One region of the Dictyoglomus thermophilum H-6-12 genome, then DNA from elsewhere that is predicted to be linked to it. Evidence: riboswitches for the same ligand, from Rfam matches in the RefSeq annotation. Region 1 holds a riboswitch; the other holds the start of a gene.

Region 1 (3,419 bases):
TATATATTTCGCCTCAAGGCTCCGGGGCCCATTCACCACAGCCAGGATAGTTAGCTTTCAGCCTAAGGCTAACCTCTCTGAGATCCTGGTTCTTGTGGCTACTCTTCCCTTCTTCGCCTTTAACAAATCTTTAACTTTTTTGATATTATACTACAAGATTTTAAAAGTGGATATACTATTGATAATTTTAAAACCATATGTTATTTTTATACCAAAGAAGTATAAATTGGGGTGAATAGGATGAAAAAAATTATAGAAACCATAATTGCGGATTATAAAGCTGTCTTTGAAAAAGATCCAGCAGCAAGAAATTTTTTAGAAGTGATATTATGTTATCCTGGGTTTCACGCTATTCTTTTACATCGTATTGCTCACTTCTTATGGAATCTAAGAATTCCGGTAATTCCAAGACTTATTTCTCATTTAAATAGATTTTTAACAGGTATAGAGATACATCCTGGGGCTAAAATAGGTAAAGGATTTTTTATAGACCATGGTATGGGAGTAGTAATAGGTGAAACCACAGAAATAGGCGATAATGTGTTGATTTATCAGGGAGTTACCCTCGGAGGCACTGGAAAAGAAAAGGGAAAAAGACATCCAACCATAGGAAACAATGTGGTTATAGGAGCTGGGGCAAAGGTACTAGGTCCTATTACTATAGGTGATAATACAAGAATCGGTGCAGGTTCAGTAGTATTAAAATCAGTACCTCCTAATTGTACTGTAGTAGGTGTTCCTGGAAGGATTGTATCTCAAGAAGGTAAAAAATTAACTCCAAAAGAAATGCTCGAGCATGGTAATGTTCCGGATCCAGAGTTAAAACTAATAGAAGAGTTAAACAAAAGAATAGAAAATCTTGAGCAAAGAATAGATTATTTAGAAAATCTCATCAAAGAAAAATTGAGAGATATGTGATATAATTTTAAAAAAATTAGATATTGAGGTTCCCGGGGGAGCCTCTGATCCGAGGCTGAGAGGGTAGCAGGAGCTACCGACCCTTTGAACCTGATCTGGGTAATGCCAGCGTAGGGAAGGGATTAAAAAAATTTAAGGTTCCCTCCTTATAGCTGGCAGGGAACCTTAAATTTTTTTAGAGGAGGTGCCTATAAGATGCAAAAAAGATCTATAAGAATGCTTACAGAAGGTGCCCTGAGTATTGCCTTATCCCTTTTACTTTGGTATCTAAGAATCGGTGCCATGCCCCAAGGAGGAAGTATAAGCTTACAGATGCTTCCCTTATTTGTCTTTGCTCTAAGATGGGGAGCGATTCCTGGTATACTTGTAGGACTCACTTATGGCGTAATCCACTCTTTACAAGACATGTATGTAGTACATTGGCTTCAATACCTACTTGATTACCCAATAGCTTTTGGTTTGATTGGACTTTCTGGAGTAGTAAAAAATATAAAAATATCCAAAATTATTACATATATTATTGCTATAGTTTTTCTCTTAGGAACCATAGGTTTTGTAATAAATATATCCTCGGAACTTCCACAAGCCCAAAAAACCCTTGAAGATCTAAAAGTAAAATTACAAACTGCCACAGGAGAGGACAAAACCAAAATAGAAGAAGATATTAAAGATCTAGAATTTAAACTTAAATGGTATCCAGTATCAAGGATCGTCTTGATAATAGCAGGTATATTAGGAACCGTTCTACTTATATATGGAGGATATATTAGAAAAACTCAAGAACCAATAGAGCTTGGTGTATTCATTGGAGGCTTAGGAAGGCTTTTTGCTCATTTCCTATCTGGAGTAATCTTCTTTTCCCAGTATGCTCCCCCAGGAACTCCAGCATGGATCTACTCTCTTATCTACAATCTTTTTGTGGTAGTACCCAGTACTTTCGTGTGTCTTCCCTTTGTCTTAATAATTGTACAAAGGTTAAAAGAAAATGAATAACAACATTGGAAAAATACTTATCTTTGTAAATGGAGAAAGTCAAATAACTGATTTTGAGCTTGAGGAAATCCTCCCAGTAGACAAGGTAATATGTGCCAACGGAGGAACTAAGATTGCTCTAAAACTTGGAATATTTCCCGATATTATTGTAGGAGATTTAGATTCAATCACAGAAGATATTGAGAAAAGACTTACCAAACACAAAGTAGAGTGGAAAATTTATCCTACTGATAAAGATGAAACTGATTTAGAACTTGCAGTAAAAGAAGCAGTAAAATTTAAGCCTAATTCAATATACTTTGTAGGGCTTTTAGGAGGGCGTATAGATCATACCCTCGCAAACATATTTTTTCTTGAACGATTAAAAGATTTAAATATAGAACCATACGTTGTTGATAGGAAATTAAGAATTTATATTATGAAGGGAGAAGAGGAAAAAGTTATTTGGGGGAATAAGGGAGACACTCTCTCCCTTATTCCTCTATCAGATGTGGTAGAGGGAATCTATTTAGAAGGCTTAAAATATGGTCTTAATTACGAACCTCTTTATAGAAATCTTACTCGTGGCATAAGTAATATGTTTATTAGTTACCAAGCTAAAATTAGTATACAAAAAGGAACCTTATTAGTAATACATCTATACCAAACCTAATTTTTGTGTTAAAATTAAGAATTGTTGAGTTTACTTTTTATTTTTTAAATAATCTTAAACAAAAAGGTAAAAATTATGGCTGAAAAAAACAAGATTATCTTAGTTGGTTTAGAGAGAGAGATGGAGAGTTCCTACCTAGATTACGCCATGAGCGTAATTGTGGGTAGGGCTTTGCCCGATGCAAGGGACGGTTTAAAACCTGTACAAAGAAGAATCATATACTCAATGTATGAGTCAGGAATACTTCATAACAGACCCTATAGAAAAAGTGCTCACGTTGTAGGTAATGTATTAGGAAGATATCATCCTCATGGAGACGCAGCAGTTTACGAAGCTCTAGTAAGAATGGCCCAGGATTTCTCCTTTAGATATCCCCTTATAGACGGTCATGGTAACTTTGGTTCCATAGATGGAGACGAACCTGCAGCAATGAGGTATACTGAAGTAAGGCTATCTCCAATAGCCTCTGAACTAATAGCAGATATAGAAAAAGATGTAGTTGATTTTATACCCAACTATGACAACTCTTTAAAAGAGCCTGTAGTACTTCCCACCAAAATACCTCAACTTTTAATGAATGGATCTTCGGGAATTGCCGTAGGAATGGCAACAAATATCCCGCCACACAATTTAGGGGAATTGATAGATGCTCTTTTATATCTCATAGAAAAACCTGAGGCAGAAATAGAAGAACTTCTTAACTTCATAAAAGGGCCTGATTTCCCTACTGGTGGAACAATAATTGGTACTAAAGGAATCAGGGAAAGTTATTTAACAGGTAAAGGAAAATTAATAGTAAGAGGAAAAATAGCAATTGAGGAAACCAAAAAGGGTGATAAAAATATAATAATCAAAG
Region 2 (3,419 bases), 370 kb from region 1:
AGCGCATTGCTTTTCTCCAGTATGGCACGCCACTGTAAGTCCAGTCTCAAGATGAGCAAAGGCAGAAGCTCTTATTAATTTTTCATCTATATCATTTAAAGGACCAGGATTTACAGCAGTTTTAATAAAACCAGGTTTAATTCCATCTTCAATACTATTTTTCCATTCATTAATCCACATCTCTGCGAAATCTTCCGGAGAAAGTTGCCGGTACTTTTTGGGAACATGCTTATCCTCTCCTGCCCCATAAAAACCTGTATTTGTTATAATATTCAAACCGGTTTTTTCTGATAATATTCTTAAAATCTTTACATCTCTTCCCACATATTTAGGAGTGCACTCAAAAAAGCTGTTATAACCCAATTCTTTGATTTCTACTAAATAGGGTAGCATAACTTCCACAATATCGTTTCTTAAATTGTCATCAATAACTATCTGTTCTTCAGCAGAGGAAAAATCCACCAGAATATGCTCGTGTACCAAACTTTTCCCTATTTCTTTTCTATCTACTGCCCCTCTTACAGTCATAATCATAATAGATCACCTCATTTCTTTTTTTAAAATATTCTCTCACAAAAAAAGATATAATATAAGATATGAGGAAGTTTAACAAACCCAAAATAATATATAGCACTTGTCTTACCTCAGAACCTGTGAGGTATGATGGAGGCATAATAAGAGATGCCTTTGCCTTAAAGCTAAAAGAATTTTGCGAAGTGATAACTGTATGTCCTGAGATCTCTATAGGCCTTGGAGTCCCAAGAGATAAAATAATATTATATGTTGAAGAAAATAGAATAAAGGTTTATCAGCCCAAAACAGGCTTAGACCTTACCAATAAGATGTTGGATTTTTCTGAAGATTTCTTAGGTAAACTTCCAGAGGTAGATGGCTTTCTGTTAAAAAGCAAATCACCTTCTTGCGGTTTATCAAATACTATGATCTATAAAGATAAAGAAGGAAAAATCTTTCATTCTAAGGGAATAGGTCTTTTTGCTCATAAAGTTTTAGAAAAATTCCCCAATATTCCTGCAGAAGATGAGGGAAGACTTAGAAATCCAGAAATTCGAGAAAGATTCTTGACGAGAATATTTGTATTGGCAGATTTGAGAATTCTAAAAGAAAGACCCCCAAAAATAAGAGACCTAATAGAATTTCACCAGAATAATAAATATCTTCTTATGGCTTATTCCCAAAAACACCTAAAGGAGCTAGGAAACCTATTGGCAAATCAAACTAAATACTCTTTTGAGGAATTAATAGAGAAATATACCATTTTCTTCAGAGAGGCCCTTTCTGTGATTCCTAAAAGAGGAAACCATACAAATGTTATCTTCCACATATATGGATACTTTTCAAAAAAATTAAAAGAAGGAGAAAAAAACCATTTTTTATATCTTCTCAATCTATACAGAAAGGCAAAAATCAATTTAAGACCAATTATTGAAATTTTAAAAAGTTGGGCATATAGATTTGATGATCAGTACCTTTTAAATCAAACCTACCTAAATCCATATCCTGATGAACTTACACATATTGAATAAACCTCGATCTTTATGATATAATTTCTAAAACTAAAAATTGAATATAGGTTTCCAGGGGAGCTGAGGGGATAAGCTCGGCTGAGAGGAGACCTAAAATCCCGGTCTCGACCCTTTGAACCTGACCCGGGTAATGCCGGCGGAGGGAGAGAACATAAGGAAAATAAAGGACCGCTCGGTATAAACCGGGCGGTCCTTTATGTTTAATTAGGAGGGAAGAACATGCTTGTAAACGATAGAGAAATAAAATTTAAAGGCAATCTAAAAGACCTACTTCTTTTTCTAAATTATCCCACAGAGAAAATCGTAGTATTGGTAAACGGAGAGATTGTAAAAAAGGAAAACTGGGAAAACATGAAGTTAAAAGATGAAGATTATATAGAAATTGTCTCCCTTGTAGGAGGAGGTTAAATAACATGAGCTTGATTATTGCGAACACCGTTGTAAATAATCGTTTATTTGTAGGCACAGGAAAATTACCTGATTATAGTATCATCCCTAAAATGCATGAGGAACTCAAAATAGAAGTGTTTGCTGTAGCAGTAAGAAGAATAAATCCTGAAAGTGGTAAGGGATATTCTATTTTAGATTTCCTCCCCAAAACTGCCAAAATAATGGTAAATACTTCTGGAGCAAGAAATCACAAAGAAGCTGTAAAAATTGCGGAAATAGGGAGAGAACTGACAGGTTCTGACTGGGTAAAGATAGAGATATCAGGGGAACTAAAATATCTATTACCTGATAATGAAGAGACTATAAAAGCAGCAGATATACTTGTTAAGGAAGGATTTAAAGTATTTCCTTACATATCACCAGACCTGGTGGTGGCAAAAAAATTAGAGGAAATAGGGGTTTCTGCAGTAATGCCTTTAGGTTCTCCTATAGGAAGCAATAAAGGCATAGACTGTGAAACCTTGTTAAAAGCAATTATAGATGAAATATCTCTACCTGTAATAATTGATGCAGGTATAGGAAAACCCTCTCATGCCTCAAAAGCTATGGAATTAGGAGCTGATGCAGTACTCATAAATACTGCTATAGCCACATCAAATGATCCCTTTAAAATGGCACAAGCTTTTGATTTAGCGGTAAAAGCAGGAAGATTAGCTTACGAAATTGGCCTTCCTCAAGAAAAAGAATATGCTGATGCTTCATCTCCATTAGTAGATTTTATAAAAGGAATTAGGTGAGATTATGTTAGAAATCTTAAAAGAAGCAGATGAAATTTTGAAAAATCTTAATAATCTAGAACATAAAGGGGTTAATATAAAGAAAATCTTAGAGAAAGCTAAAATATCAAGGGAAGAACTAATCATTCTTCTCACGGACAATTCTGACGAAAACCTTATACTCATGGCTAAAAAAGCTAAGCAACTTACTGAGAGATACTTTGGAAAGACTATAACTCTTTTTACTCCTCTTTATCTTTCCAATTACTGCTTTTCTCCTTGTGATTATTGTGGTTTCTCAGCTAAAAATAAAATTTTTAGAAAGAAGCTTGATCAACAAGAAATAGTAAAAGAATATGAGGCAATCAAAGAAATGAATATTGATAGTATTTTACTTCTTACGGGATGCGATAAAATAAATACACCTTTCGAGTACATACTTGATGCAGTAAAGCTTGCAAAAAATTATTTTTCTGAAATTTCCATAGAGGTTTACCCTATGGAAGAAGAGGAATATGAGATATTAGTAAAAGAAGGACTAACAGGAGTAGTACAGTATCAAGAAACATACAATCAGGAAACTTATAAAAAACTTCATCCTATAGGTCCAAAAAGTGATTATGAATATAGACTGTATACTCAAGAAAGAGCTCTAAAGGCGGGAGTTTATGAGGTAACTGTAGGAGTACTATTAGGACTCCATGATCCT

The links. Region 1 has a riboswitch for thiamine pyrophosphate ahead of DICTH_RS05560 (energy-coupled thiamine transporter ThiT). Riboswitches for the same ligand answer to the same signal wherever they lie in the genome.
Region 2: it holds a riboswitch for thiamine pyrophosphate, as region 1 does, so the genes downstream of both, thiS (sulfur carrier protein ThiS) here and DICTH_RS05560 (energy-coupled thiamine transporter ThiT) in region 1, are expected to answer to the same signal.

Annotation. Positions count from the first base shown of each region.
Region 1 is NC_011297.1:1,116,539-1,119,957, forward strand. Features, by position in the region: T-box leader at 1-123, opposite strand, end outside; gene cysE (serine O-acetyltransferase) at 250-918, shown strand; TPP riboswitch at 943-1,052, shown strand; gene DICTH_RS05560 (energy-coupled thiamine transporter ThiT) at 1,114-1,911, shown strand; gene DICTH_RS05565 (thiamine diphosphokinase) at 1,904-2,563, shown strand; gene gyrA (DNA gyrase subunit A) at 2,639-3,419, shown strand, end outside.
Region 2 is NC_011297.1:1,486,149-1,489,567, forward strand. Features, by position in the region: gene DICTH_RS07465 (phosphotriesterase family protein) at 1-534, opposite strand, end outside; gene DICTH_RS07470 (YbgA family protein) at 597-1,544, shown strand; TPP riboswitch at 1,588-1,707, shown strand; gene thiS (sulfur carrier protein ThiS) at 1,764-1,952, shown strand; gene DICTH_RS07480 (thiazole synthase) at 1,958-2,731, shown strand; gene thiH (2-iminoacetate synthase ThiH) at 2,736-3,419, shown strand, end outside.